3 regions of the Streptomyces aurantiaciflavus genome follow, and region 1 is predicted to be linked to each of the others. Evidence: riboswitches for the same ligand, from Rfam matches in the RefSeq annotation. Region 1 holds a riboswitch; each other region holds the start of a gene.
The links. A riboswitch is a leader RNA that binds a small molecule or an ion and turns the genes downstream of it on or off. The one in region 1 is predicted to bind cyclic di-AMP.
Positions count from the first base shown of each region.

Region 2: another riboswitch for cyclic di-AMP. It lies ahead of ACPT94_RS11525 (C40 family peptidase); the one in region 1 lies ahead of ACPT94_RS31100 (M23 family metallopeptidase).
Region 3: another riboswitch for cyclic di-AMP. It lies ahead of ACPT94_RS07905 (transglycosylase family protein); the one in region 1 lies ahead of ACPT94_RS31100 (M23 family metallopeptidase).

Region 1 is NZ_JBNCAQ010000031.1:52,787-62,934, forward strand. Features, by position in the region: gene ACPT94_RS31070 (Glu/Leu/Phe/Val dehydrogenase dimerization domain-containing protein) at 1-1,179, shown strand; gene ACPT94_RS31075 (TetR/AcrR family transcriptional regulator) at 1,237-1,857, shown strand; gene ACPT94_RS31080 (SIMPL domain-containing protein) at 1,908-2,675, opposite strand; gene ACPT94_RS31085 (SGNH/GDSL hydrolase family protein) at 2,825-3,610, opposite strand; gene ACPT94_RS31090 (DUF6250 domain-containing protein) at 3,757-4,464, opposite strand; gene ACPT94_RS31095 (hypothetical protein) at 4,479-4,634, opposite strand; gene ACPT94_RS31100 (M23 family metallopeptidase) at 4,889-5,887, opposite strand; cyclic di-AMP (ydaO/yuaA leader) riboswitch at 5,892-6,050, opposite strand; gene ACPT94_RS31105 (alpha-galactosidase) at 6,357-8,429, opposite strand; gene ACPT94_RS31110 (tyrosine-protein phosphatase) at 8,652-9,449, shown strand; gene ACPT94_RS31115 (DUF6126 family protein) at 9,463-9,585, opposite strand; gene ACPT94_RS31120 (helix-turn-helix domain-containing protein) at 9,582-10,148, opposite strand, start outside.
Region 2 is NZ_JBNCAQ010000008.1:175,312-185,459, forward strand. Features, by position in the region: gene ACPT94_RS11500 (LuxR C-terminal-related transcriptional regulator) at 1-679, shown strand, start outside; gene ACPT94_RS11505 (hypothetical protein) at 750-1,382, opposite strand; gene ACPT94_RS11510 (C40 family peptidase) at 1,497-2,570, opposite strand; gene ACPT94_RS11515 (hypothetical protein) at 3,048-3,401, shown strand; gene ACPT94_RS11520 (tellurite resistance/C4-dicarboxylate transporter family protein) at 3,379-4,353, opposite strand; gene ACPT94_RS11525 (C40 family peptidase) at 4,680-5,852, opposite strand; cyclic di-AMP (ydaO/yuaA leader) riboswitch at 5,861-6,021, opposite strand; gene pcrA (DNA helicase PcrA) at 6,448-8,934, shown strand; gene ACPT94_RS11535 (M23 family metallopeptidase) at 9,017-10,148, opposite strand, start outside.
Region 3 is NZ_JBNCAQ010000005.1:280,572-290,719, forward strand. Features, by position in the region: gene ACPT94_RS07885 (nucleoside triphosphate pyrophosphohydrolase) at 1-898, shown strand, start outside; gene ACPT94_RS07890 (tetratricopeptide repeat protein) at 1,041-2,630, shown strand; gene ACPT94_RS07895 (cytochrome P450 family protein) at 2,627-3,913, shown strand; gene ACPT94_RS07900 (transglycosylase family protein) at 4,127-5,173, shown strand; cyclic di-AMP (ydaO/yuaA leader) riboswitch at 5,379-5,545, shown strand; gene ACPT94_RS07905 (transglycosylase family protein) at 5,550-6,248, shown strand; gene eno (phosphopyruvate hydratase) at 6,630-7,919, shown strand; gene ACPT94_RS07915 (FtsB family cell division protein) at 8,039-8,515, shown strand; gene ACPT94_RS07920 (DUF501 domain-containing protein) at 8,637-9,161, shown strand; gene ACPT94_RS07925 (Ppx/GppA phosphatase family protein) at 9,279-10,148, shown strand, end outside.

The DNA.
Region 1 (10,148 bases):
ATGGCCGCCCCCTTGTTGTCCCTCACCTGGACCGACGACGTCACCGGCCGTCAGGGCTTCCTGGTCGTCGACCGGCTCGTGCGGGGTGTGTGCAGCGGCGGTCTGCGCATGCGGGAGGGCTGCACCCTCGACGAGGTGACCGGCCTCGCCCGCGGCATGAGCCTCAAGGAGGCGCTGCACTACGACCCCGAGGCACGCTACGTCCCCCTGGGCGGGGCCAAGGGCGGCATCGACTGCGACCCGCGCGCCCCGGAGGCGTACGGGCTGCTGGTGCGGTACCTGCGGGCGGTGCGGCCGTACGTGGAGAGCTGCTGGACGACCGGCGAGGACCTCGGGCTGACCCAGGACCTGATCGACCGGGCCGCCGCCGAGGCGGGGCTCGTCTCCTGCGTCCAGGCCGTCTATCCGCTGCTGGACGACGAGGAGGCGGCCCGTGAGCGGCTCGCGGACGCCTTCGCGGTCGAGGTGGACGGCATCGGTCTGGACGAGCTGGTCGGCGGCTGCGGCGTCGCCGAGTCCGTGCTCACGGCCCTGGACCGGGCCGGGGTGCCGTACGCCGGCACGCGGGTCGCCCTGCAGGGGCTCGGCACGATGGGCGGGGCCACGGCGCGCTTCCTCACGCGCGCGGGGCTGTCGGTCGTGGCCGTCGCCGACGTCAAGGGCACGATCGCCAACCCGGCCGGCCTGGACGTGGAGGCGCTGCTGGCCGCGCGGGACGCCCACGGCACCGTCGACCGCTCCGCGCTGCGCGCCGACGACCGTGAACTGCCGGGTGACGCCTGGCTGTCCGCGGAGGCGGAGGTGCTGGTGCCGGCGGCCGTGTCGTACGCGATCGGGGTGGACGAGCAGCAGCGGATCGGCGCCCGCTGGATCGCCGAGGCGGCCAACATGCCCGTCCTGCCCGAGGCGGAGGAACTGCTGCACGCGCGCGGGGTGCGGGTGCTGCCGGACGTCGTCGTGAACTCGGGGACGAACGCCTGGTGGTGGTGGACGCTCTTCGGTGACATCGGCGCGGACGCGGACGAGGCGTTCGCGTACACGCGCCGCTCGATGCGGGCGCTGGTCGAGCTGGTGCTGGAGCGGGCGGAGGCCGACGGGGCGACGCCCCGGGCCGCCGCGCACGCGGTCGCCGCCCGGCGCCTGGCGGTGATCGCGGAGCGGTTCGGCCGCCGGCGGTGAGGGCGTCCGCGCAGGTCGCGGCCCCTGCGCGAGGGGCCTGGTGTGTAGGGTGACGGCGTGGCGAGGGTCCGGTTGAGTGTGGCCGAGCGGCGCGAGGAGCTGCTGCGGGCCGCCATCGAGCAGATCGAGGCGCGGGGCGTGGCGGCGGTCAGGATCGCCGACGTGGCCGCGGCGCTCGGCGTGAGCAACGCGCTGGTGCTCTATCACTTCGAGACCAAGGAGAAGCTGGTCGCCGCCGCGTTCGCGTACGCGGCCGAGGACGACCTGGCGCATCTGCGCAAGCTGCTCGGCCGCCGTACGACCGCACTGCGCCGGCTGCGCTCGGCCGTGCGCTGGTACGCGCCCACGGGCCAGGCCAAGGGCTGGCGGCTGTGGATCGAGGGCTGGGCGGTGTCGCTGCGCGAGCCCGCCCTGCGGGAAGTGGCCCGGGACCTCGACCGGCAGTGGAAGGCGGCCCTCGCCGAGGTGATCGCCGAGGGCGTGGCCGCGGGCGAGTTCCGCTGCCCCGACCCGTCCGGCACCGCTCTGCGTCTGACGGCCCTGCTCGACGGGCTCGCCGTGCAGCTGACGTCCTACGCGGGTGCGGTGTCCCGGGCCCGGGCGCAGGAGTGGGTGGACGAGGCACTGGCCCGGGAACTCGGGCCGGGCACCGGGACGTTGAGCGCCCAGGAGCGCTGAGGGGCCCGGAGGGGCCCTGTCGGCCCGGCTTCCTCGCCCCCCTCCTCTCCTCACTCCAGCTCGTACACCGCCGTGACCGTCGCCGTCGCGCGGATCATGCCCGGCGCCACGGGCACTCCCGCGCCGAGGCCGGCCGCCTCCGCGGTCTGCGGTACGGGGCGCGGGTGGCCGACGGCGTCCTCGCTGAGGGAGACGAGCCGGCCGAGGCGGTGGCCGCTGAGGCGGGCGTACTGCTCGGCCTTGGCGTGGGCGTCGTCGTGCGCGGCCCGGCGGGCGCGGTCCTGAAGCGGTGCCGGGTCGGACACGTCGAAGGCGACGGAGGTGATGCGGCCCGCCTCACCGGTGGCCTCGGCGATCGCCTGGAGCACGGCGCCGGTCCTCGTCACCTCACGGACCTGCACGACGAAGGACTGCGCGGCCTGATAGCCCTTCAGACGGGAGGTGCCGTCGCTGGAGTCGTGGACGGGCATGAGGGAGACGTTCTCGGTACGGATGTCCCGGTCGGCGACGCCCTGCGCGCGGACGGCCCCCAGCAGCGCGTCGGCCGCCCTGGTCTGCGCGTCCAGGGCCGTCCCCGGGGTCGGGGCGATGGTTTCGACGCCGGCGCCGACGATCGCGAGGTCGGGGTCGGCGCTCGCGCTGCCCTCGCCGGTCACCGTGAGGGTGGCCGGGCTGGGCGCGGCCGGCAGCGCGGCGACGGGCCGGGCCGGCAGGGCGGTTGCCACCGGGGCGGCGACGGCCGGGAGACCGAGGGCGAGCAGGGTCACGACGGCGGCGGTGACCGGCTTGCGAGGGCGGGACATGGGCGGACGGGGCATGCGGGAGCGTTCCTTCGGCGCCGGGGGACGATGTGCGGTCATCCCAGCAGCCGGACCGGGCCGCGCGGCCGCACCACTCCCGGGTGCTCACCTCACTGGTGGAGCGGCCGGCCGTCCGACGTGGACGGCCGGCCGCGCACCGGCGCGGCTCACGCCACCGACGCGATCCGCATCTTGATGTCGTCGGGCGACAGCGTGCCCTTGGCCGTCACATGGTCGCCCGAGGACTCCCCGCGCAGCCGGCGCCCGATCCACGGCACCAGGTACTCGCGCGCCCAGTGCACATCGTCGCGCCGGACATCGAGGGTGCCGCGCGGCGGGAGCGGCGGCCAGGGCTGCTCCGGGTCGGCCGGGACGTCGAGGCCGAGGACCTGTCCGGCGCGCAGCGCCACGCGCGTGTGGCCCTCCGGAGAGAGGTGGAGCCGGTCGTCGTCCCAGGCCCTGCGGTCCTGCACCGACTTCAGGGACCACAGGTCGAGGACCGGGCAGCCGTACCGGTCGGCGATGGCACGGACGTGCCCGTTGTAGGTGGCGATCTTGCCGCGCAGGTGCTTCAGCACGGGCACGCCACGGGTGTCGAAGCCGGTCGTCACCATGACGGTGCCGGCGGCGGAGGTCAGCGCGGCGATGGCCCGCTCGAAGCGCTCGGCGACCTCGTCGGGGTCGGTGCCGGGGCGGAGGATGTCGTTGCCGCCCGCGCAGAAGGAGACCAGGTCGGGCGCGCGCTCCACCGCCTTCGGCAGTTGGTCCGCCATGATCTGGTCGAGCAGCTTTCCGCGCACCGCCAGGTTGGTGTACTGGAAGTCGCCCTCGGGCCGCCGGTCCGCGAGCAGTACCGCGAACCGGTCGGCCCAGCCGACGAACGCCCCGTCGGGGCCGGGGTCGCCCACGCCCTCGGTGAAGCTGTCCCCCACCGCCACGTACGACCCGATCACTGATCTGTTGTCACTCTTCGAATCGTCTGCCACAGGAGTGCATGATCCTCCTTCGAATGTGACCTACGCGACCGTAGGCAGGGGTTGACGTGCGGTGAGATAAGCCACTCCTAAAGAGTTTGCCAATCAGGGAATAAGGCACCCCGTCAGCCACGTCGACGCAGCGACCACACCCGGAAGCCGCTGATCCGGAAGTGGCTCCAGGTGGTGCGGAACGCGAAGTGCCCGCTGGTGTAGGGCTCCGGGTCGGTGTAGTCGAAGACGAGCCGCCCGTTGTTCCACCACCGGACGGTGGAGCCGTCGGAGACGATCCGCACACGGTTCGGCTCGTTCGCCACGAGCAGCGGCTCGGTGTAGTCGAGAATCAGGGGCCGCACCCCCGCCTGGCCGACGTAGCGGCGCAGCCGGGTGGTGGTGTTGGTGTTGGCGCCGTAGCCGACGTAGTACGTCTTCAGGTGGTCGTACTCCGCCAGCGCCCCGCCGCGCGGGGTGGCGAAGAGGTCGTCCGGGGAGCGGACGTCGACGGCGTTCCAGAAGTTGTTGAGGTCGGAGACGCGGTCGTTGACGCCGCCCGCGGAGACCGGGGTCGCGGTGTACTCGAGGACGTACGGCCCTTCGAGGCGCTGCTTGAACCAGATGGTCGCGCCGGCGGGCACGTCGACCTCCAGCGTCCCGCGGGAGGCGGTGACGGTGCCGCCGTTCTCCAGTTCCACGGCCCACTTGCCGAGGCCGTGGCGGAAGTCGTCGTGGGCGACGAGGCGGCGGTGGCGGGGCGAGGCGCTCGCGGTGGGGGCGAGGGCGGACAGGGCGGCGCCGGCGGCCAGGGCGCCGAAGGCTCTGCGCGTGGTCGTCATGGGATGCGGCTCCTTCAGTGGGCGGGGGTGATGAGGGAGGGCTGCGGGACACGGCGGGTCTCGGTGCCCGCGTAGCGCTCGGCCGCCTGGCCCCCGGGCGGGGAGCAGAGCCCGGCCGGCAGGGCGGCAGCGGTGACGGCGACGGCTCTTCGGCGTCGGACGGGGTTCACTCGGGACCTCCACAGAGCGTCAGAAAGCGCTTGCACCTGACGGAGATCACTGTGTCCCGACTCCGGCCCGGCTGTCGACGCCCGGGGGCGACCTGCCACAGGACCGCAATGAAACGATCATGAAAAAGCGAAGCCGACCATGGCGGTCGGCACCCGCACACCGGCCCGACGGGTGCCGCGCACGCCGAAGGCCGGACCCGTGGATCGGGATCCGGCCTTCGGTGTGCGTGTCAGGCAGGTGGTCGTGCGGGAGGTCAGCCGACCGGGACGCCGCGGGCGCGGAGGTAGGCGACCGGGTCGACGTCCGAGCCGTAGTTCGGCGTGGTGCGGATCTCGAAGTGCAGGTGCGGGCCGGTCACGTTGCCGGTCGCGCCGGACAGGCCGACCTGCTGACCCGCGGAGACGGTCTGGCCGGCCGAGACCGAGAGCTGGGACAGGTGGCCGTACTGCGCGTAGTAGCCGTCGGCGAGCCTGATGACGACCTGGTTGCCGTACGCGCCGCCCCAGCCCGCGGAGACGACCGTGCCCGCGCCGACCGCCTTGAGCGAGGTGCCGGTCGGGACGACGAAGTCGACGCCGGTGTGGTAACCGCTGGACCACATGCTGCCGGACATGTGGTACGGGGTGCCGACGGTGGCGCCGGCCACGGGCTGGACGTAACCGGTGGCGTTGCCGGTGAGCTCGGCGGCCTCGGTGGTCGACGTCTTCGACGCGGAGGACTGTGAGGCCGAGGACTTGGAGGAGTCCGACGACTTCGAGGACTTCGACGACTGCGAGGACTTCGAGGAGGAGGACGAACCGGTCGAAGCGGACGGCGACTTGGTGGCGCCGGCCGTGGCCTTCTTGCCGATCGAGAGCTTGAGGCCGGGGTGGATGAGCGACGGGTTGCCGCCGACGGCCTCACGGTTGTCCTCGTAGAGCCGCTGCCAACCACCGCTGACGTGCTGCTCGTCGGCGATCTTCGAGAGGTAGTCGCCGGCCCGCACCGTGTAGGTCGTGGCGCTCGCGGCGGACTTCGACTCGGCGGCGGACTTCTGCGCGACCGGGACGGCCTGAACGGCCTTTTCCGAAACCGAGGAAACCGAGGAAACCGAGGAAATCGACTGGGCGGCCGCCGACTGGGCCGGCGCGGCATGGGCGCCGGTGGCCCCGATGAGCGGGAGTGCGAGCGCGGCGCCGCCGGTTCCGGCGGCGGCGATGGAGCGGGTGAAGCGCTGGGGCTTCGGACGGCGGTGCTTACCCTTCGCGGGCATGGCGAATTCCTCTCCGGCGCCTGCGAGGTGAGCTGTCGGGTGCGGACTGGAGATGTCCGGCCGTACCGAGGCACGGCTTTACCCCAAGCCTGTTCCGGAGACCGGAACAGGCGGTTCTGCCTGTGGGTCCCCCGCTCCTGCCGTGCACGGGTGAGTGTGTGCGGGCTCCGGGCGGCGGCAGGATTGGGCGTCCGTCCGGAGTGGAGTGGAACGTAAGCGACCTAGACGCACAGGGACAAGCAGAGGTTGCGCTGTTCACGCCTTTCTCTTGATCCGCTGCGAGAATTCCCCGTCACGCTCCGTGCATCAAAAGGGCCGCTTTCCATGGAACGCCCTTGAAAAGCGCCATAATTACGTGAACATGACGGGCGACGCACGGTCACGAATATGACGCTCCTCACGTGACAGCCCTCCAGGATCCTTTATTCCGGAGCGAGTTGGAATGAAGGATCCAATTCGGACAGAAACCTCAGATGCGACGCAGACGGATAACCGCCGCATCAAGGTCGCCCCGCAGTCCGGTGCGCAACCCGTGGTGCAACAGCACCGCCCCCCGGTACGCTTCGCCCGTTTCGAGGCATTCGTACGATGCCGTCGGGTCGAGGCCGCGCAGCCGCAGCGCCGGAACCGGCTCGCCGTACCGCTGCGCCTGGAGCCAGGCGAGGACGACGGCCTCGTCCCCGCGCACGTACTGCACCGCGCTGAGCCCGCCCTCCGGGGCCCGCAGCCGGTAGAGGTCGCCGTGCTGCACCAGGGGCCGGATCTCCTTGTAGAGCTCCACCCAGCGCCCGGCCTCGTCGAGTTCCTCCTCGGTCCACTCGGCGAGGTCGCCGCCGACGCCGAGCACCCCCGCCATGGCGCTGACGAACCGGAAGCGCAGCGAGCTGACCCGCCCGTTGAGCTGGGTGTTGGGGCTGTCGGTGACCCAGGCGGCCATGACCCGTGCGGGGTGGATCTGGCTGAAGCCGTGCTGGATGGCGAGCCGGTCCAGCGGGTCGGTGTTGTCGGAGGTCCACACCTGGTCGGTGCGGCTCATGACCCCGAGGTCGATCCGCCCGCCACCGCCCGAGCAGGACTCGAAGGCCACGCCCGGGTGGGCCGCCCGCAGCCGGTCCAGCAGCGCGTACAGGGCGCGCACATGGTCGACCCAGAGCCGCTGGGCGTAGGAGTCGTCGGGCCAGCCGGCGTCGGTGAAGCAGCGGTTGAAGTCCCACTTGACGTAGTCGATGGGCGCGCTGGACAGGAGCGTGTGGAGCTGCTCCCACAGGTACTCCTGGACGTCCTCGCGCGCGAGGTTGAGTACGAGCTGATTGCGGAATTCCGTCCGCTTTCGTCCCGGCTGGAACTGCACCCAGTCGGGGTGCGCCCGGTACAGGTCGCTGTCCGGGTTGACCATCTCGGGCTCCACCCAGATGCCGAACTGCATGCCGAGCTCGTGCACCTGGTCGGCGAGCGGCTTGAGGCCGTTGGGGAAGCGGTCGGGGTTGGGCCGCCAGTCGCCGAGCCCGGCGTGATCGCCGGTGCGCGCCCCGAACCAGCCGTCGTCGACCACGAACAGCTCGACGCCGATGGCCGCGGCGCGCCGGGCGAGGGTCGCCTGCTGCTCCTCGGAGATGTCGAAGTAGGTGGCCTCCCAGGAGTTGAACAGCACCGGCCGGTCCCGTTCCGCGTCCGGGATCACGTGCGCGCGCTGGTAGGCGTGCCAGGCGCGGCTCGCGCCGCCGAAGCCGCCGTCGGTCCACAGTCCGGCGAAGACGGGCGTGGTGAAGGACTCCCCCACCGCCAGCCGCAGCAGACCCGAGTCGTCGTACCCGGCGCCGCCGGTGATCTGCACGCGCGCGTCGGGGAGTTGGGCCACGGCGATCCGCCAGGAGCCCGACCAGCCGAGGGCGCAGCCGTAGACCTCGCCGTGCTCCTCGGTCGCGTCGGTGTCCAGGGCGACCCAGGGCAGGTGCTGGTGGCCGGTGTGGCCGCGGCGGCTGCCGATGACCTTCTCACCGTAGGTGAGGGGGGCCCGGGTGAGGCGGGACTCGGCGGCCCAGCGGCCGTGCAGCTGGGACAGGCGCCAGTCCTCGCGGTCGGGCAGGGTCCAGGTGGCCGAGTCGGCGCGGAGCAGCTCCAGGGGCTCGTCGCCCTCGTTGCGCAGGGTCGCCCAGCGTTCCACGACGTCGCCGCGCATCCGGTAGTGCAGGGTGATGTCCAGCCCCGCGTCCCGGAAGCGCAGCCGCAGCTCGTCGCCCTCCGTCTCGTGCCCCGCGAAGGTCCACTCGGTGCCGCGCCGCTCGGCGGTGCGCACGGACAGGGCGGGCCGGACGAAGCGGGCGCCGCCCTCGACGGGGTACTCCTCGCGGCCGTCGAGCGGGGACTCGAAGGGCCAGTAGTCCGGCAGCGGGCGCACGGCGAGGGCCTCGGCGTCGGCGAGCGTGAGCCGCGGACCCCAGTGCAGATGCACGAGCTCGTCGGCCTCGGTGACATGGACGGCGTAACTGCTGCCGGGCCCCGAAAGGAGCCAGGTACGACCGTCGGCGGCGGACTCGGGCATCACAAACTCCCACTGATTCGAACAGGTGCGATCAAGCACGCACATCATCAGGGGCGGGTGTGCCGGCGGGCAATTCCTGTGGGCAACTCTTCACCTGGCCGGGAGCCGTCTTCGGGCCTGTGGACAACCCAGGGGCCCGGCACGGCATGTCGTATGGTCAGGGAGGTGTCCCGGCGGCCACGGAGCCGCGCCGACCGGGGCCGACGACTGGGAGGAGCCCCCGTGACGCAGCAGATCCCGTCGACCGAGCCCGAGTTGGCCGCTGTGCGCAACTTCCGCGACGTGGGCGGGCTGCCGACCGCCGACGGACGGCGGGTGCGCCCGGGTGTGCTGTTCCGCAGCGGCCACCTCGCGCACGCGACCGACGAGGACGCCGCGTTCCTCTCGTCCCTGGGGCTGCACACGATCTTCGACTTCCGCAACGCGGCGGACCAGAAGCTGGAGGGTCCGGACGTCGAGCTGCCGGGCGTGCGCAACGTGAACCTGCCGCTGACGGACCCGGCGGACGGCGCCGAGTTCTGGAAGATGGTCCGCGACGGCGACATCGACCAGCTGCGCGAGATCCTCGGCGAGGGCAGGGCCGCCCACCGGATGATCACCTCGTACCGCAGGATCATCAAGGAGCGCACGGCCGAGCACTCCCAGGTGCTGCACGCGCTCGCGGAGGACAGCGTCCCCGCCCTGATGCACTGCGCGGCGGGCAAGGACCGTGCCGGCCTGTCCGTCGCGGTGACGCTGCTCGCCCTGGGCGTGGAGCGCGAGGCGATCCTCGCCGACTACCTGGAGTCCAACGCCAAGCACCGCCGCTACAAGGTCCACCGCGGCGGCGCCTCCGCCGACGCCTACTCCCCCGAGGTCATGGAGTTGCTCAGCCCCCTCTTCGACGCCCGCGCCGAGTACCTCACGGCGGCGCTCGAGACCATCGAGGAGACCTGGGGCGGCGTCGACGCCTACCTGGAACGGGGGCTCGAGCTCGCCCCCGAGACGCGGGAGCGGCTGCGCGAGCGACTGCTCGACTGACGTCCGCGGGCCTCTACTGGTTGGCCCCCACCTCGAAGAGCAGCCAGAGGAACGCCGCGAAGACGTGCCCCACCGCGATGTAGATGATCAGCCGGATCCAGAGACTGCGCGGGAACCGCTCTTCGATGTCGCTCATGGCGTCTCTCCAGGGGTGGGGCCGAGGCACAGCGCGGCCGTCGGGCTCTGCAACAGGGTGTGGACGAACAGGAGCTCGACCCCGTCGGGGTCCGGCGCGGCGAGGCGGTGCGGGGTCAGCGAGTCGAAGTGCGCGCTGTCGCCGGGCCCGAGCAGGTGGGTGGTGTCCCCGAGGCGCAGCCGCAGCCGCCCCCGCAGGACGTGCAGCCACTCCTCCCCCGGGTGGACGCGCACGATGTCGCCCTGGGAGCCGTACGGCACATGGACCCGCAGGGCCTGCATGCCCCGCCCCGGCGCACCGGCCTGCCAGTAGGTCCACCCGCCCGCCCGGGTCGGTTCCATGTCGGCGGCGCGGACGACGGCGTCCCGGTCGGCGACCGTCTCACCGAGCAGCTCCGAGACGGTCGTACCGTAGACACGGGCGAGCGCGAGCAGCATCGGCAGCGAGGGCTGTCGTTGCCCGGTCTCCAGTCGGGAGAGATGGGCGGGCGACAGACCGGCGGCGCGGGCCGCGGCCTCCAGGGTGAGGCCGGCCCGGCGGCGGAGGGAACGCAGCCGGGGGGC
Region 2 (10,148 bases), on a different contig from region 1:
GGGCGGCGGCACGGGCGGGCGCCATGTGCGCGTGGTCCTGGTCGACGACCACCGAATGTTCCGTACGGGCGTCCAGGCCGAGATCGGCCGGACCGAGGAGACCGGCGTCGAGGTCGTCGGCGAGGCCGCGGACGTCGACCAGGCGGTCACGGTGATCACCGCGACCCGGCCGGAGGTCGTCCTCCTCGATGTGCACCTGCCGGGCGGCGGCGGGGTCGAGGTGCTGCGCCGCTGCGCCGCGCTGATGGCCGACGCCGAGCAGCCCGTGCGTTTCCTCGCCCTGTCCGTGTCGGACGCGGCGGAGGACGTGATCGGGGTGATCCGCGGCGGCGCCCGGGGATACGTCACCAAGACGATCACCGGCACCGATCTGGTCGACTCCATCTTCCGTGTGCAGGAGGGCGACGCCGTCTTCTCGCCGCGGCTCGCCGGCTTCGTCCTCGACGCCTTCGCCTCCACCGACGCCCCGCCGGTCGACGAGGACCTCGACCGTCTCACCCAGCGCGAGCGCGAGGTCCTGCGCCTCATCGCCCGCGGCTACGCCTACAAGGAGATCGCCAAGCAGCTCTACATCTCCGTGAAGACGGTCGAGTCCCATGTGTCGGCGGTTCTGCGCAAGCTCCAGCTGTCCAACCGGCACGAGCTGACGCGGTGGGCGACGGCACGGCGGCTGGTGTGACACCCGGCGCGGGTCGCTGATCGCCGTATCGCAGAGCCGGGGTCGCAAAGCCGCTCGCGGGTGGCGGTCGCTACCGGTGCCCCGCCGCCGGCGCCGGTCCCAACGCCCGTAGCGCCCACCGGTAGTGCCGTACCGCCTTCGCCGCGCCGATCAGGCCCGTCAGCCACAGGATCGTGCCGATGCCCATGCCGAGGGCGACCTCCGCGTACGTCGAACGGCCGGGTCGTGCGCCGGCCGCGGTCGCGAAGGACGCCCACAGGCCGGTCGTGGCGACGGCGAGGGAGGACAGCAGCCAGAAGAGGCTGAGGCCGGGGGAGCGCAGGCGGGCGTCGGACAGGGGGTGGCTGTCCAGGGCGAGCCAGGCGTCCAGGAGCTGCCGTATCTGGTGGTCACGGCGGACGGCGAGGACGACGGCCACGACGGACGGGGCGAGCGCGGCGAGGCCGAGGAGCGCGAAGACCGGGCCGAGGAGGAACGCGGTGGGGTCCTTCTCCTCGAACTGCTGCACCGGCAGGACCAGCAGCGACCATCCGATGATCGCCGCGAGCGCCAGCAGCCACAGCAGCAGCACCCGGTGGACACCGAGGCTGCGCCGGTGCAGTTCCTCCAACGCCCGCTGACGGTCGGCCAGCAGCGTGGAACGGTCCGGCCAGGTGCGGAGGTACGGCGGAGGTGGGGGAGGGGGAAGCGTGGCGCGGGACATCGGGGCTCTTTCGGGCGGACGGGGAGGAAGAGACGACGTACGACGGCGTGCCGTTGCCGCGCGCCGAACCTACCGCGTCGCATGTCCATGCCCGGGTCGCCCCCCGCCACGGGTTCACACCACCCGGGTCGCCCCCGCGTACGGCATCTCGTCGAGTGGTGCCACGCGCACCGGGGCCGACGGGTTCGGGGCGTGGATCATCCTGCCGTCACCGATGTAGATCCCTACATGGGTGATGCCGGAGTAGAAGAACACCAGGTCGCCCGGGCGGAGTTCGGAGCGGGAGACACGGCGGCCGGCGTCGATCTGGGCGTATGTCGTGCGGGGCAGGGAGACGCCCGCGGAGCGGTAGGCGGCCAGGACCAGGCCCGAGCAGTCGAAGGCGTTCGGGCCGGTCGCGCCCCACACATAGGGGCTGCCGAGCTTGGAGTAGGCGTAGGAAAGGGCGGCCGCGGCACGGGAGTTGGTGGTGGTGGCGGAGCCGGGGGCCTGGAGGGTGTCGCGGGCGCCCGTCGAGGCCCGCGAGGCGCGGGTGGCGCCCGTCGCGCCGTCCGCTCCTTGCTCGAGCCGGGCGCGTTCCTGAGCCGTCAGCCGGGACAGCAGCCGGCGAGCCGCGTCCAGCTTTCCGGTGATCGTCTTCTTGTGCCGCTTCAGTTCCGTCTGACGCGTCTGGAGGGAGGTCAGTTCGACGCGGGCGGCACCGCGCAGTTGCTCGATCTCGCGCAGCTGTCTGCGGACGCGGGCGACGGCGGCGGACTGGCGGTCGCCGGCGCGTTCGGCGAAGGCGGCGCCGTCGAGGTACTGGTCGGGGTCGTCGGAGAGCGCCAACTGCATCGCGGGGTCGAGTCCACCACTGCGGTACTGCGCCGCCGCCATCGATCCCAGCGCCTCCCGCGCCGAGTTGAGCCGCGCCTCCTTGCGTGCGGCCTCGTCGCGCAGGGCCTTCAACCGCTCCTCGGCCGCCGTCGCCTTCTCCTGCGCGCCGTTGTACTTCTCGGTGGCGGCCTCCGCCTCCTGGTACAGCTTGTCCACCTTGGCCTTCACCTGCGCCGGTGTGGGGCTCGGCTCGGCGTGTCCGGTGCCGTCGAAGACCGTCGTGCCCGCCGCGCCGGCGAGGGCGATCGTGGCCGCCGTGCGGACGCTATGGCCGCCGAGCGAGCGCTGTCGGGGCTTGCGGTGCGCTGCCACGTGGGACTGCACGTCCTTTCGTACGACCGCCTCGTCGGGTACGGCCATCAGGGGCCCGGGCGGGACCCACTGCCCGCCGGGAGCGGACGGACGTACGGCCGCGGGGAGCGGCTGACGCGCCCGGCGGCGGCCCGCACAGGGGAGCGGGGCGCCGCCGGACTTTCTCGGCGGTGGTGGCCGACTGCCGCCCCTGGCCCGGGCGGCGGTGGGGAGCCGGTCACCTGGGGGAGGACGCTAGGCCCGTCCGTGTCGAGTCGGTAACGGGATGTGCGGAAGTGACGCGAGCGCAGTGACAGGTGACCGGGTGTGGTCGTCGATCCGGTCCAGGAGCGTCGACTTCGGGCGGCGCGCTGACCGATACGGCGGAAACCGGACACGTCGGAGCGGCGGAGTGCTATGGGGCGCATATGCAGGTGCCGTCACAGGAGGTGGGCCGGTGTCGGGTGGCCTCCGCGCGGCTGATTAGCATCCGGCTTCATGGACGTACTCATCCATCTCTTCGTCGGCCTGCACATCATCGGCATCGCCGCGCTCCTCGGCGGCTTCCTCACGCAGATGAAGGCGATGGGCCAGGGCACGGCCCGCTTCGTCCCCGCGATGCTGCACGGCGCGGCGACGATGCTGGTCACCGGCGTGATCCTGGTCGGCCTCAACCAGGCGGACGACCAGGAGGTCAACAACATCAAGATCGGCGTGAAGCTGGTACTGCTGATCGTGATCCTCGGCCTGGTCTACGTGAAGCGCGACGACGAGAAGGTGGACAAGCCCCTGTTCGGTCTGGTCGGGCTGCTGACCGTGGCCAACGTCTTCATCGCGGTCCTCTGGACCTGACGGCCGCGCGGGCCGCCGCGACCGATCCCGCGGCGACGGCCGTCCACGCCGCCACCGCGATCCACAGCAGCACCCGCCCGGGCCACTCCAGCCACGGGACGCCGACGGCGGCGGCGACGGACAGCGTCCCCGCCGCCGTCATCCCCATCGCGAACACCGTCGCCCAGCGCCGCGTGTCGTAGCGCGCCCGCGGCCACCGCGCCTCGGCCACGAGCAGTACGGCGTACCAGCTCAGGTCCAGAATCAGCAGCCCCACGGTCATCGTGCGCAGCGCGCTGGTGTCGTCCTCGTTCCACAGGTACAGGCCGCCGTCGTCGGCCGTGAGGAGCCTCGACCCCGCCAGCGCCGAGATGGCGAGCGCGCCGCCCGCCACCCAGTGGTCCCCGGCGCCCCCGGCCACCTGCCGCAGGTCGAAACGGGCCAGCGCGAAGCCGTACAGCACCAGGCCGAGCCAGAACAGCACGAGCGCGGTGTGCGCGAGCCAGGCCGCTTCCTCGGCCCGGGCAAGAGTCGCACCGAGTACGGCCAGCCCCTGTGTGGCCACACAACACAGGAACACCGCCCCGGACATGCGCCGCCTCCAACGCCGCATGACGTTCACCAGCAGCACGGGCCACAGCACCGCCGCGAGCGCCAGCAGCGACTCGGCGAGCTGCTGCCGTCCGAGCGCGGAGAACCGCGTGCCGAGCACGGTGGTCGCCGCGACGGCCGTGAGCGCCTCCGGCGCACCTGCCTCCGCCCGCCACCGCTCGCGCTCGCCCAGAAGCCGTACGACGAAGCCCACTGCCAGCGCCACCCAGACGGCGCCCGCCGTCGCCAGTGCGATCCGGGACAGCACCGCGTACCCCGCCAGATCCAGACCGACCGACAGGATGCCGCTTGCCAGCACAACGGCCCCGGCCGCCGGCGTACGCCGCGCCCACCAGGAGCGAAAGGGGGAAGAGCCGGGCATGCGGCCGATGCTAAGCAGCACGGGACGGCTTGCGAGGGGGCACGCGCGCGGGGACGAGGAATTACGCGCGGGCACAGGACAGCGGAGACGGCGTGGGGTGAGGGGTGTCAGACGGGGTGGGGCGGAGTGCGCCGGCGCGGAGAGGGGGCTCCAGGGGCGCCGGTCGCGCAGTGCGGGCGCCGGGCGGAGGTGAGGGGCGCGCGGACGGGGCGCCGCGCTCCCTGACGCACTGGAGCCACCCGCTCACGCGCGCGTGCCCCCACTCACAGGCACGCGACGACCGCCCGGCGACGCCCCCGGCGACGACCGCCGGGCACCGGCTGCCCTCAGGCCGGGCGCACCACGCTGTGGATCGACGACTCGCCGTCGTAGTACACCGACTCCTCGCGCACGTACGCGCCCGGCTTCGGGGCGTGGATCATCATGCCGTTGCCGATGTAGATGCCGACGTGGGTGACGTCGTCGTAGAAGAAGATCAGGTCACCCGGGAGGGCGTTGGCGAGGGGGACGGTGGTACCGGCGTTCACCTGGTCGTAGGTGGTGCGCGGGAGGGTGACGCCGGCGGCCTTCCAGGCGGCCTGGGTGAGGCCGGAGCAGTCGTAGGACTCGGGACCGGTGGCGCCCCAGACGTACGGCTTGCCGATCTGCGCGCGGGCGAAGGCGAGCGCCTTCTCGGCCTTCGTGGTGTACGAGGCGTCCGCGGCGGGAGCGGACGAGGACGGCGACGACGACGAGGACGTGTCCGAGCTCGAGGAGGTGCTGCTCTCCTGCTGCGCGGCCGCCGCCTCGGCCGCCTGCTGTTCCGCCAGTTCCGCCGCCTTGCGGGCGGCCTCCTCCTGCTTCTGCTTCTCGATCGCGGCGAGCCGCGCCTTCTCCTCCGCCGTCAGCTGCGACAGCAGCGTGCGTGCGGTGCTGAGCTTCTTCTGGACGGTGGCCTTGGCGGTCTTCAGGTCGTTCTGCGAGTCGGTGAGCGTCTCGAGGCTCTTCGTGGCCTCCTGACGCTTCTTCATCGTCTCCGACTGCTCGGTGAAGTAGTCGTCGACCGCGCCCTTCTGGCGTTCGGTCAGGCGCCCCATCAGCTGGGTCTGGTCGAAGTAGTCCTGCGGGGAGTCCGCGAGCAGGAAGGTCGCCGTGTCGGGCGCGGAGGCACCGGTGCGGTACTGGGCGGCGGCGAAGGAACCGAGCCGCTCCCGTGCTTCGTTGAGCTTCTGGGCGCGCTGCGCGACGTTGTCGAGGAGGGAGTCGACGCGCTTGCGCTGCTTGGTCGTCTTCTCCTTGGCGGCGTTGTACTTCTCGGTCGCCGTCTCCGCCTGGCGATAGAGGTCGTCGACCTTCTTCTCGACCTCCTCCAGACTCGGCTTGTCGTCCGCGGAGGGCGCGGCGTTGGCCGTCTGGGAGAGCAGGGCCATCGAGGTGAGGGCGGCGGTGGCGAGAGCGGGCGTGCGTATGCCTGCTACGCGCGTACCCGAGGGGCGTGGCTTGCGGTGCTGCGACGCCAAGGGAGGCGACTCCTTCCATGTTCCGCCTACCGGGTTAGCTGTCGGGTTCGGGCGGGTGGTTCGGAAGGGTTGCCCTACGGCCTTGTCTCCGGAGGGGAGTCGGGCCGATTCACCCCAAGGTCTCGGTGGGTCCCCGGCTCCGGCTGCCGCGAGGGGGCGCGCCGGACTCGGCGGAGGCCGCGCGGCCCGGCGAGGTTCGCCGGTGGGGGTCGTACGGCCTGCCCGGCACGGTAGCCAACTGGTGTGGCCCCTGTGAAGGTTGATGGGTGATATGCCCGATACATTTTCGTGACCTTGGGTCAGGGCTTCACGCGGCGCCGCCAATCCGGAGTGATGTGAGCTCATTCGCTCACTTCATGCCGCAATGGCACTGTCCGACCGGTTTCATGGTTGTCGACCGAATAATCCCGACCGCGCCAAGCGCAAGTACGTGCCGAGCCCTCCGGTCACGGTCCGTGACGCGTTGATTCGGCAGGGCGAGGACTCAGGGCGCCCGGTCCCGCAAGATCGCCGGATTCTTGATCGGCCACTGAATTCGCGGATGTTCTGGGGACGGCGGCGGGTTGTCAGTGAGGGCCCCTAGACTCGGAGAGCGATGAGCAGCCTCTTTGACGACAGCTTCCTGGCGGACCTCCAGGCCCCTCGTGGCCACGAGGAGGAGCCCCCGCCGCCGCCCGAGGACGATCACGCTCCGGAGCCGCTTCCGGACGATCTGTTCGGCGGGAAGTTCGACGTGCCTCCGGATCGGGACGCCTACTACCGCGACGGCGCCCCGCGCCCGGCGATCGACGCGGCGGCGCTCCTGGAAGGGCTCAACGACAACCAGCGCGCCGCCGTCGTCCACTCCGGCACCCCCCTGCTCATCGTCGCCGGCGCCGGATCCGGCAAGACGCGCGTGCTCACCCACCGCATCGCCCACCTCCTCGCCGAGCGCCATGTCCATCCCGGACAGATCCTCGCGATCACCTTCACCAACAAGGCCGCGGGCGAGATGAAGGAACGCGTCGAGCAGCTCGTCGGCCCGCGTGCGAACGCGATGTGGGTGATGACCTTCCACAGCGCGTGCGTGCGCATCCTGCGGCGCGAGAGCAAGAAGCTCGGTTTCACGTCGTCGTTCTCGATCTACGACGCCGCCGACAGCAAGCGCCTCATGGCCCTGGTCTGCCGCGACCTGGACCTCGACCCGAAGCGCTTCCCGCCGAAGTCCTTCAGCGCCAAGATCAGCAACCTCAAGAACGAGCTGATCGACGAGGAGGACTTCGCCGCCCAGGCCACCGACGGCTTCGAGAAGACCCTCGCCCAGGCCTACGCCCTCTACCAGTCGCGGCTGCGCGAGGCGAACGCCCTCGACTTCGACGACCTGATCATGACCACGGTCAACCTGCTGCGCGCGTTCCCCGACGTCGCCGAGCACTACCGCCGCCGCTTCCGGCACGTCCTGGTCGACGAGTACCAGGACACCAACCACGCCCAGTACGCCCTCGTCCGCGAGCTCGTCGGCACCAGCGAGCACCCCGTCGACGTACCGCCCGGCGAGGACGACATCCCGCCGGCCGAGCTGTGCGTCGTGGGTGACGCCGACCAGTCGATCTACGCCTTCCGCGGCGCGACGATCCGCAACATCCTCCAGTTCGAGGAGGACTACCCGGACGCGACGACGATCCTGCTGGAGCAGAACTACCGCTCCACGCAGACGATCCTGTCCGCCGCCAACGCCGTCATCGAGCGCAACGAGTCCCGCCGCCCCAAGAACCTGTGGACCAACGCCGGCGCGGGCGCGCGCATCACCGGATACGTCGCCGACACCGAGCACGACGAGGCGCAGTTCGTCGCCGACGAGATAGACCGCCTCACGGACGCGGGCGAGGGGAAGGCCGGCGATGTCGCCGTCTTCTACCGCACCAACGCCCAGTCCCGTGTCTTCGAAGAGGTCTTCATCCGCGTCGGCCTGCCCTACAAGGTCGTCGGCGGTGTCCGCTTCTACGAGCGCAAGGAGGTCCGGGACGTCCTGGCCTACCTGCGTGTCCTCGCCAACCCGGAGGACTCGGTCCCGCTGCGCCGCATCCTCAACGTGCCCAAGCGGGGCATCGGCGAGCGCGCCGAAGCCATGATCGACGCCCTCTCCCAGCGCGAGAAGATCAGCTTCCCGCAGGCGCTGAAGCGCGTGGACGAGGCCTACGGCATGGCCGCGCGGTCGACGAACGCCGTGAAGCGGTTCAACGTGCTGATGGAGGAGCTCCGTACGATCGTCGAGTCCGGTGCGGGCCCGGCGACGGTCCTGGAGGCGGTGCTCGAACGCACCGGCTACCTCGCCGAGCTGCAGGCCTCCACCGACCCGCAGGACGAGACCCGTATCGAGAACCTCCAGGAACTCGCCGCCGTGGCCCTGGAGTTCGAGCAGGAGTCCGGTGAGGGCGAGACGTCCGGTTCGCTCTCCGACTTCCTGGAGCGGGTCGCGCTCGTCGCCGACTCCGACCAGATCCCCGACGAGGAGGAGGACGGCTCGGGCGTCATCACGCTCATGACCCTCCACACCGCCAAGGGCCTCGAGTTCCCGGTCGTGTTCCTGACCGGCATGGAGGACGGCGTCTTCCCGCACATGCGCTCCCTCGGTCAGACCAAGGAGCTGGAGGAGGAGCGCCGCCTGGCCTACGTCGGCATCACCCGCGCGCGGGAGCGGCTGTATCTGACGCGGTCCGCGATGCGCAGCGCGTGGGGGCAGCCGTCGTACAACCCGCCCTCCCGGTTCCTGGAGGAGATCCCGGCCACCCATGTCGACTGGAAGCGGACGGGGGCGACCTCGCCCGTGTCGTCCGGTCCGGCGTCCGGGGTGGCGGCCTCGCTGTCCTCCTCGCGCTCGCGCTCGTCGGCGTCCGGCGCGTCCGGCTTCGCCACACGGCGGACCTCGGAGAAGCCGGTCGTCTCGCTGGCCGTGGGCGACCGCGTCACCCACGACCAGTTCGGGCTCGGCACGGTCGTCGCGGTGAAGGGCACGGGCGCCAACGCGGAGGCGACGATCGACTTCGGCGACACCAAGCCGAAGCGGCTGCTGCTGCGGTACGCGCCGGTGGAGAAACTGTAGGCCCGGGCCGGGGGCCCATGAAGGGCGCATGACATGAAGCGAGCCCCCGCTCAACTGCGGGGGCTCGTCAAGGGATCGAGGTCTACGTCGGGTCGAGACCGTGGCTGCGCAGCCACGGCAGCGGGTCGATCGACGAGTCTCCGCCCGGCCGGACCTCGAAGTGCAGGTGCGGGCCGGTCGAGTTGCCGGAGTTGCCGGAGTACGCGATCGGGTCGCCGGCCTTCACCGTCGTGCCGGAGGCGACGCGGTAACTGGAGAGGTGGCAGTACCAGGTCTCCGTGCCGTCCTTCGCCGTCACGATCATCATGTTGCCGTAGGCGCTGTTCCACTGCGTGCGCACGGTGCCGTCGGTCGCGGCCATCACCGTGGTGCCGTAGGAGACCGGGAAGTCGATGCCGGTGTGCGTGGACATCCAGTTGATGCCGGCCTGGCCGTAGTAGGCGCTGAGTCCGTGCTGGGCGACCGGGAGGGCGTACTTGGGGCGCAGCCGCTCCTTGCGGGCCGCCTCCGCCGCCGCCTTCTTCCTCTCGGCTTCCTGCTGAGCCTTGAGGTCGATACGTTCCTGCGTACGGCTGGCCCGGTCGGCGAAGGCGTCGGCCTCGGCGGTCAGGGTCTGCAGCTGGGCGTCCAGCTTGTTGTTGGCCGCGGACGGTTTCACCGCCTGCGCGTCCGAGGCGGTGGTCGAGACGTCCTTGTCGTCGCTGGTCAGCGTGGAGACGGAGGCGGCGGCGATCCCGGCGACGCCCATGACACAGGCCGAGGGCACGGCCACCGTCAGCAGCGCGGAGCGCTTGGCGGGCGTGCGGCGCCGGGAGCGGTTCGCGTTGCGGGCGGCCACGCGCGAGGTGGGGGCCGGGGCGGCTTCCTCCTGGTCGTCGAGGAGGGGGAGCGGGGAGGCGGCGGACGGCTCACCGGCGTCGGCCGACTCGCTCTCGTCCGCGGAGTGTTCCTCGTACGCGGCGGGCTCGTCGTAGCCGGCCTGGTCGAACGTGGCCTGGTCGAAGACGACTTGCTCGAAGGTGGCGGTGGCCTGCTGGTCGAAGGGCAGCTCGGTCTGCTGCTGGGCGTACTCGTCCGGGCCGGATGTGCCGGCGTCGCCGCCGTCGGAGTTCCACTGCGTGGCGTCGTAGGCCCCGGTGTCGAAGGCCTGCGTGCCCCATTCCCACTGCTGGGTCTGGTCGGCGGCGCCGCTGGACTGGTCGGGCTGCAGCCAG
Region 3 (10,148 bases), on a different contig from region 1:
GTCCTGGCCCGCCTGGCAGACCCTGCGCACGGCCGACCGCGTCCTGTGCGCGGACGGCGCCCACCCCCAGCTGCCGTACCTGCGCGAGGCCGGCATACCGGTGGAGGAGACCTCACCGACGGCCGAGGACCTGGTCGCCGCCTGCGCCGGCGGCCGCACGGTCGTCGTCGTGGCGACCGGCGAGGGCGAACCCGCCCTGACGGACGGCCTCGCCCGCCTGGCGGGCTCCGGCCGCGTCGCCATGCCCGAACTGGAACTCCTCCCCGCCTCCTACGACCTCCCGGGCGCCCGCCTCCTCGACCTGATCCAGGTCATGGACCGCATCCGCGCCGAGTGCCCCTGGTCGTCGCAGCAGACCCACAAGGGCCTCGCCAAGTACGGCATCGAGGAGGCCTACGAGCTCGTCGAGGCCATCGAGGACGGCGACCGGGACGAGCTGAGGGAGGAACTGGGCGACGTCCTCCTCCAGGTCGTCTTCCACGCGAGGATCGCCGAGGAGGATCCGGACTCCCCGTTCTCCATCGACGACGTGGCGGCCACGATCGTCACCAAGCTCATCCACCGCCACCCCCACGTCTTCGGCGACGCCACGGCGACGACCCCCGAGGAGGTCAAGGAGCACTGGCTCCGCACGAAGGCCGTCGAGAAGCGGAGGGAGTCCGTGACCGACGGCATCCCCCTCCACCAGCCGGGCCTGGCCCTCGCCGCGAAGCTGTCGTCCCGGGTGCGGTCGGCGGGCCTGGAGGTGCCGCTGCCGGCCTCCGAGGGCATCGGCTACGAGCTCCTCGCCCTGGCGGCCCGGGCCGAGGGGGAGGGCGTGGACCCGGAGGCGGCGCTGCGGGCGGCGGCTCGGGCTTACCGGGATGCGATTCGCGGGGTTGAGGGCGTGGGGGATTAGTACGGTGGGGTTCTGATTCGTCGGCGTGGGCGCGGGGGCTTGTATGGCGCGGAGGAACACGAGGTATCGCCTTGCGAGTTGCAGGGAGTGCGGCACCTCCACGAGCAGCCGTGACAGCGCTTGCCCGGTGTGCGGTACGCCCTTGCGCGAACCGGAAGCCGAGTCGATCCCGGTTCCCATCGCCCCCGCCCCCGCCCCCACCTGTGACCACGTCGACGTTCCCGTGGTGCCCGCCGAGGCTGCCCCGGCCGCCTCCCGCGATCACGTCGACCTCAGCCACGGCACCTTCCACGCCGCCGTGATCGGCGCCCAGTACAACTACGCTTCCGCCCCCACCCCCGTCACCCTCGCCGACACCTGGCCTCAACTCCGCGCCGTCCGCCGTCTCACCCTCGGTATCCGCCCCGCCCGCCGCTTCGGCGACGAGCCCACGCTGCCGCCGTACGTGCGCCGTGACACCGACGACCTACTCGACCGGATCGTCGAGGAGCGCCTGCGCACCGGCGGACTGGTCGTCGTCACGGGGGAACCGCTCTCCGGCAAGTCGAGGACGGCCTGGGCGTCACTGCGCCGGGTGGGCGGCGGCATCCGGACCCGCGTCCACAACGCCCAGCCGGGCACGGACCTGCGCGGCCTGCCCACCGCCCTGCGCGGCCGGGACCGCTCGGGCAACCACGTCGTCTGGCTGGACGACCTCGAAGGCCACCTCGGCGAACAGGGCCTGACAGCCGGTCTGCTGGCGCAGTGCGTCCACGAGGGCGTCCTCGTCCTGGCCACCATGCGCGACGCGGCCTACGACGACCGTCGCTTCGGGGACGGGCCCACGGCCCGCGTGCTGAGCGGAGCGTCCACCGTGCAGCTGACCTGCCACTGGAGCGAGGCAGAACTGGCGCGGCTCGACGAGGCGGCCGATCCGCGCCTCGTGGACGCCCGCCGGCATCGCGGGACGCTGGGCGTGACCCAGTTCCTCGCGGTCGGGCCGGAGCTGTGGGAGGAGTGGCTGCGGGCCGGCCGGTCGTTGGCGCGCAAGCGCGGGCACCAGCTGGTGCGGGCGGCCGTCGACCTGGCCCGGTGCGGGGTCACGGCGGCGGTGCCGCTGGAGCCCCTGACGACGTTGACCGGTCCCTGGCTGGACGAGGCTCTCGAATGGGCGGTCAGGCCCCGGCTCGGCACCGTCGGCCTTCTCGTCCGGGGAGAGGAAACCGGGACGTGGCGGGCGAGCGGACCCCTGGTCGCGGATGCCCTGCGGTCGCCGGACCTGTCTCCGCTGAAGCACGACCAGTGGCTGAGCGCTGTCCGGGAGGCGCACAAGCACAGCCCGGACGACTTCGACGACGTGGTCCGGGCGGGACGCGCGGCCCTCCGCGCCTTGGGTGAGGCGGGGGACGGCAACGCGATGAACACCCTCGGTGTCCTCGCGGGCCTTGCCGAGGACCACACCGACGCCAGGTTCTGGTACGAGAGGCTGGCGGACCGGAGCAAGACCTGGGGGACCTTCCTGTTCGGCCAGTACCTCGCCGGGCGGGGTGAGCACGCCGAAGCCATCCGCTACTACGAGGCGGCAGCCGAGGCCGGTAACCCCGTCGCGGTACAGGACATCGGGCCCCTCCTCCTCATGCGCGCCGAACACTGGCTGGCCCGGGCCGCCGAAGCCGGTTCCCAGTCCGCCGCCGCCCAGCTGACCGCCCTCCGCGAAGCCCTCGCCGACATCCCGGCTACCGTCGAGGAGTGACCGACCAGCCCACCCCCGACAGCACCGCCCCGGAACTCTTCACCTGGGAATTCGCCACCAACCCCTACCCCGCCTACGCCTGGCTCCGCGAGCACGCGCCTGTGCACAGGACGCGCCTGCCCAGCGGAGTGGAGGCCTGGCTGGTCACGCGGTACGCCGACGCCAAGCAGGCCCTCGCCGACCAGCGGCTCAGCAAGAACCCCGCGCATCACGACGAGCCCGCGCACGCGAAGGGCAAGACCGGCATCCCCGGTGAGCGCAAGGCCGAGCTGATGACGCACCTGCTGAACATCGACCCGCCGGACCACACTCGCCTGCGACGCCTCGTCAGCAAGGCGTTCACACCTCGCCGTGTCGCCGAGTTCGCGCCCCGCGTGCAGGAGCTCACCGACCACCTCATCGACCGGTTCGCCCCGCAGGGCACCGCCGACCTCATCCACGACTTCGCGTTCCCCCTCCCCATCTACGCCATCTGCGACCTCCTCGGCGTTCCCCGCGAGGACCAGGACGACTTCCGGGACTGGGCGGGCATGATGATCCGGCACGGGGGAGGCCCGCGCGGTGGTGTCGCGCGGTCGGTGAAGAAGATGCGCGGCTATCTCGCCGAACTCATCCACCGCAAGCGCGAGGCCCTGTCCGCCGAGCCCACGCCCGGCGAGGACCTCATCTCGGGCCTCATCCGCGCCTCCGACCACGGCGAGCACCTCACCGAGAACGAGGCCGCCGCCATGGCCTTCATCCTCCTGTTCGCCGGCTTCGAGACGACCGTCAACCTCATCGGCAACGGCACCTACGCCCTCCTCACCCACCCCGAGCAGCGGCACCGGCTCCAGGACTCCCTGAACTCCGGCGACCGCGCCCTCCTCGAAACCGGCGTCGAGGAACTCCTGCGCTACGACGGCCCCGTGGAACTCGCCACCTGGCGCTTCGCCACCCGCCCCCTCACCCTCGGCGGCCAGGACATCGCCCCCGGCGACCCCGTCCTCGTCGTCCTCGCGGCCGCGGACCGCGACCCGGCACGCTTCACCGACCCCGACGTCCTCGACCTCTCCCGCCGCGACAACCAGCACCTCGGCTACGGCCACGGCATCCACTACTGCCTCGGCGCCCCGCTCGCCCGCCTGGAGGGCCAGACCGCCCTCGCCACCCTCCTCACCCGTCTCCCCGACCTCCGGCTCGCCGCCGACCCGGCCGACCTGCGATGGCGCGGCGGCCTCATCATGCGCGGACTGCGCACCCTGCCCGTGGAGTTCACCCCCGTAGCACCGGCTGAACCACGCTGAACCGGGGCCCACCTTTCGCACCCGTCCGCTGACCCGCCGTGATGTGGCCGTACGGCGAAGCAAAGGTGACCGTTCCTCAACTCTGTGATCTTCACGTGATCTGCGCGGCATTAACTTGTGACAAGTGATCGTCTGCCGATACGTTCACTCGTCAGCGCGGCGACCCCGCTTCGGTCGCCGCGCGGGCACTGCTGTCTCGAGAAAGGCGCCCGCATGCTCTCCGGGAACGGTCGTCACCGTCGCCCCCGCCAGGCCCCGGCCCTCCTCGTCGCGGCCGGGGTGACCGGTTCCGCCATCGCCATCCCGCTGCTCGGCGCCTCCGGCGCGAGCGCCGCCGACGGCACGGTGTGGGACAAGGTCGCGGAGTGCGAGACCGGCGGCTCCTGGAGCGCTGACAAGGGCGGCGGTGAGTACGGCGGCCTGTCCCTGACCCAGGAGGACTGGGAGAAGTACGGCGGCCTCGACTACGCCTCGCGCCCCGACCTGGCCAGCCGCAACCAGCAGATCTCCGTCGCCCAGAAGCTCCTCGCCGACCAGGGCGTCGGCGCGTGGGGCACCTGCGGGCTGACGTCCGGGCTCAGCAAGGAGTCCGGCTCGCTGGACCTGGACACGGGCGTGGCGGGCGACTCGTCCGACTCCTCCATAACGTCCGGCTTGTCCGACCTGTCGAAGGGCTCGTCCGGCTCCTCGGACTCCTCCGGCTCCTCGAAGGATTCCGGCGACACCTCCACCGACCCGTCCGCCGACTCCTCACCGGATTCCACGAATTCGCCCTCCTCGTCCCCTTCATCCCCTTCGTCTTCCACCTCCTCCACGCCGGGCGGCTCCGCCGCGTCCGGCCCGTCCACCGGCGCCGACGCGAGCGGTTCACCGGCGGGCGACAGTTCGTCCACGGGCACCCGCGAAACGGACGACTCGGACAACTCGGGGCAGAGTGCCGGTTCTTGGAGCCTCGTCGACACCGGTGCGGCCGACACCGCGGCCGACGCGACCGGCTCCGGCCGTCACCGCGGCGGCACCGCCGACGAGAGCGCGACCGACGACAAGTCCGCCGCCTCCTCCGGCCGTCACGCCGCGAGCACCCTCGGCGGCACGGCCGGCACCTACACCGTCCGGGCGGGCGACTCCCTCGCCTCCATCGCCGACTCCCTTGACCTCGACGGCGGATGGCGCGCCCTCTACGCCGAGAACAAGGACGTCATCGGCGCCGACCCGAGCGACATCGCTCCCGGTCAGACTCTTGTGACCGGGGTCGAATAGGGCCTAAATCCCGAGAAAACGGGGGGAGTTCACGTCACACTTCGCACCCGAATGTCCGGTTTGGTGAAAGTGTGGGATGAGTCTCAGAAGCGCTGATCGTCTTTGAAATTCCGCCGATCGCGTGTCTACGGTCATGAGCGCTCGGCAACCCGAGCCCCGGCTGTCGCAACGCCGAATCCTGCCAGCGGCCGCCCGGGAACAGTCGTCGCGTCAAGCGCCGCAGGCAGGAGCGGGGGACCCAAGGTAAGTGCCGCACCGGGCAGTTGACGGCCGCGGCTAGGGGTGAAGCCACACCTCCCACGGAGGAGTGGCCGGGCAACTCAACCGGCCCGAACCCGACAGCTCACCTCGCAGGCGTCGGTGAGGGGATCGATCCATGCTGTTTTCCGGCAAGGGCAAGCACCGTCGTCCGTCCAAGGCCACTCGCGCCATCGCCGTCGCCGGTGTCACCACCGCCGCCGTCGCCGCCCCGCTGATGGCGGCCGGCAGCGCCTCCGCCGCCACGGCCTCCGAGTGGGACGCCGTCGCCCAGTGCGAGTCCGGCGGCAACTGGTCCATCAACACCGGCAACGGTTACTACGGCGGTCTGCAGTTCTCCGCCTCCACCTGGGCCGCGTACGGCGGCACGCAGTACGCCTCCACCGCCGACAAGGCCTCCAAGGCGCAGCAGATCGCCGTCGCCGAGAAGGTCCTCGCGAGCCAGGGCAAGGGTGCCTGGCCGGTCTGCGGCAAGGGCCTGTCCAGCGCCGGGTACAACGGCGGCTCCGCCGACAGCGGTTCCGGCTCCGGCTCGTCGGGCGCCAACACCCGTTCGACCGAGGAGCGCAGCGCCTCCCGCTCCGCCGAGCGCCCGGCCACCGAGACCCGGAAGACCCAGAAGACGGTCACCACCCCGACCGGCAAGAAGGTCAAGAAGGGCGACGGCGAGTACAAGGTCGTCAAGGGCGACACCCTCAGCTCCATCGCCGCGGAGCAGAACGTCAAGGGCGGCTGGGAGAAGCTCTTCCAGCTGAACAAGGACATCGTCGAGGACGCCGACCTCATCTACCCGGGCCAGCAGCTGCACCTGAAGTAAGAGGCGGCTCTTACCCAAGTCACAGCCCCCTCACAACCGAGGCCCGCACACTGAAGGCCTCGTGAGGGTGCCCCCCGCCCTCACGGGCTCCCCGCCCCGGTGCGTGTTCCCCCGTACGCACCGGGGCGGGGTTTTTCCTTGCCCGCCCGTGTCCCGCGGTTCACCTCGCGTTCCCGGAGTCGCCCTTCAGTTCCCGGAGTTTCCCCGGCCCCCTTTGTTCCGACCGGGAACAATGTGTACCGTCAGTCTGTCCACGGGACGGTCGGTCGGCTGCCGACGGCCCCGGGACGGTTAGGCTCTAGTCGCAAGGCTCAGCAAGGGCTCATCACGGCCCACACGTGCCCCGCACTACCAGCGTCACATCCCAAGAAGGAGATGCTCGTGCCGTCCATCGACGTCGTCGTAGCCCGGGAAATCCTGGACTCCCGAGGCAACCCCACGGTCGAGGTCGAGGTCGGCCTCGACGACGGCAGCACGGGTCGTGCCGCCGTCCCGTCCGGCGCCTCCACCGGTGCCTTCGAGGCCATCGAGCTCCGCGACGGCGACCCCAACCGTTACCAGGGCAAGGGCGTCGAGAAGGCCGTCCTCGCCGTCATCGAGCAGATCGGCCCGGAGCTGGTCGGCTACGACGCCACCGAGCAGCGCCTGATCGACCAGGCGATGTTCGACCTGGACGCCACCGACAACAAGGGCTCCCTCGGCGCCAACGCCATCCTCGGCGTCTCCCTCGCCGTCGCCCACGCCGCCTCCGAGGCCAGCGACCTGCCGCTCTTCCGCTACCTGGGCGGCCCGAACGCGCACCTGCTGCCGGTGCCGATGATGAACATCCTGAACGGCGGCTCGCACGCCGACTCCAACGTGGACATCCAGGAGTTCATGATCGCCCCGATCGGCGCGGAGTCCTTCTCCGAGGCCCTGCGCTGGGGCACCGAGGTCTACCACACCCTCAAGAAGGTCCTGAAGAACAAGGGCCTGTCCACCGGCCTCGGCGACGAGGGCGGCTTCGCCCCGAACCTCGGCTCCAACCGCGAGGCCCTCGACCTCATCCTCGAGGCCGTCAAGGAGGCCGGCTACACCCCCGGCGAGCAGATCGCCCTCGCCCTCGACGTCGCCGCGTCCGAGTTCTACAAGGACGGCTCCTACACCTTCGAGGGCAAGGAGCGCTCCGCCGCCGAGATGACCGAGTACTACGCCGAGCTCGTCGAGGCGTACCCGCTCGTCTCCATCGAGGACCCGCTGTTCGAGGACGACTGGGAGGGCTGGAAGACCATCACCGCCAAGCTCGGTGACAAGGTCCAGCTCGTCGGCGACGACCTGTTCGTCACCAACCCCGAGCGCCTGGCCCGCGGTATCGAGGAGGGCGCCGCCAACGCCCTGCTGGTGAAGGTGAACCAGATCGGTTCGCTCACCGAGACCCTGGACGCCGTCGAGCTCGCCCAGCGCAGCGGCTTCAAGTGCATGATGTCCCACCGCTCCGGCGAGACCGAGGACGTCACCATCGCCGACCTGGCCGTCGCCACCAACTGCGGCCAGATCAAGACCGGCGCCCCGGCCCGCTCCGAGCGCGTCGCCAAGTACAACCAGCTGCTGCGCATCGAGGAGATCCTCGACGACGCCGCGGTGTACGCGGGCCGTTCGGCCTTCCCCCGGTTCCGCTTCGCGGACCAGTAGGCACAGCAAGGGCCGGCCCCTGGCGGGCCAGGCCTCAGCCAGTCGTACGTACGTCCCCGTACTCGGTCCCGTACCGTGTCCGGGGACGTACGCACGTGTGAGACGGGAGGCGGGGGACAGTGGCCGCGAAGGACCGGGACCGTTTCTCCACCGCGACCAGGATCCGGTTGCTCGGCGAACAGACGGCGGCCCGCGTCTATCGCTCCCAGACCCGGCGCCAGGCCCGCCGCTCCCGCCTCACCGGCCGGGCGGCCCTCCTCGCGCTCGTCCTGTGCTCGCTGATCGTGGCCCTGGCCTACCCCATGCGCCAGTACGTCTCCCAGCGTGCCGAGATCGCCGATCTGGAGCGCGAGCGGGAGCAGGCCAAGGAGCGGGTGGAACAACTGCGCGACCTCAAGGCACGCTGGCAGGACGACGCGTACGCCGAGCAGCAGATCCGGCAGCGGCTGCACTATGTGATGCCGGGGGAGACGGGCTTCGTCGTCATCGACCCGGACGCGGCGAAGCAGGCCCGCACCGACCTGGGGGCCGCCGACCGCCCCTGGTACTCCAACGTCTGGGACGGCGTCGACAAGTCCGACGCCTCCGACCGGTGAGACCGCCCCAGCCCGACAGCCCAAGAGCGACAGCCAAAGAGCGACAGCCCAAGAGCGACAGCCCAAGAGCGACAGCCCAAGAGCGACAGCCAAAGAGCGACAGCCCAAGAGAAAGACACGCATGGACACCCCCCCGCCGACCACCCCGCGCACCGAGCCCACCGACGCGGACGTCGAGGCCTTCCAGCAGCAGCTCGGGCGCCCGCCGCGCGGTCTGCGCGCGATCGCGCACCGCTGCCCGTGCGGCCGGCCGGACGTCGTGGAGACGGCCCCCCGCCTCCCCGACGGCACGCCCTTCCCGACGCTGTACTACCTGACGTGCCCGAAGGCGAACTCCGCGATCGGCACCCTCGAGGCGAACGGCGTGATGAAGGAGATGACGGCCCGCCTGGAGACCGACCCGGAGCTGGCCGCCGCCTACCGCGCCGCCCACGAGGACTACATCCGGCGGCGGGACGAGATCGAGGAGCTGAAGGGCTTCCCGAGCGCGGGCGGCATGCCGGACCGGGTGAAGTGCCTGCACGTACTCGTGGCGCACTCCCTGGCCGCCGGCCCGGGCGTGAATCCGCTGGGGGACGAGGCGCTCGGGATGCTGCCGGAGTGGTGGCGCAAGGGGAGCTGCGTCGCTCCCGCAGCGGAGAAGTGACCGCAGGGACAGTCCCGCCCCGGGGCCGCGCCCCCGGCGCCCCCGACCGGCCACGCCGTCCTCGATGACTCAGACGGCTCAGACGACTCAGACGACCCCAGACGACAAGGAACTGCCATGACCCGCGTCGCCGCCATCGACTGCGGTACCAACTCCATCCGCCTCCTCGTCGCCGACGCGGATCCGGCCACCGGTGAACTGGTCGACCTGGACCGCCGTATGACCATCGTCCGTCTCGGCCAGGGCGTCGACCGCACCGGCCGTCTCGCCCCCGAGGCGCTGGAGCGGACCTTCGCCGCCTGCCGGGAGTACGCGGCCGTCATCAAGGAGCACGGCGCGGAGCGTCTGCGCTTCGTCGCCACCTCCGCCTCCCGGGACGCCGAGAACCGGGACGAGTTCGTGCGCGGGGTGCTGGACATCCTGGGTGTGGAACCCGAGGTGATCTCCGGTGATCAGGAGGCCGAGTTCTCGTTCACGGGAGCGACGAAGGAGCTGACGGGGCGGGACGACCTGCAGCGCCCGTTCCTGGTGGTGGACATCGGCGGTGGCTCCACGGAGTTCGTCGTCGGCGACGACCACGTCCGCGCGGCGCGCTCGGTCGACGTCGGGTGTGTACGGATGACCGAGCGGCACCTGGTCGTGGACGGCAGGATCACCGACCCGCCGGCCGCGGAGCAGATCGCCGCGATGCGCGCCGACATAGAGGCCGCGCTGGACCTCGCCGAGCAGACGGTCCCGCTGCGCGAGGCGCACACGCTGGTGGGCCTGGCCGGGTCGGTCACCACGGTCGCGGCGTTCGCGCTGGGCCTGGACGAGTACGACTCCGCGAGGATCCACCACTCCCGGATCGGGTACGACCGGGTCAAGGGCATCAGCGACGCCCTTCTCAAGGCGACCCACGAGCAGCGCGCCGCCCACCCGGCGATGCACCCCGGCCGCGTGGACGTGATCGCCGCGGGCGCCCTCGTCCTGTGCTCGATCATGGAG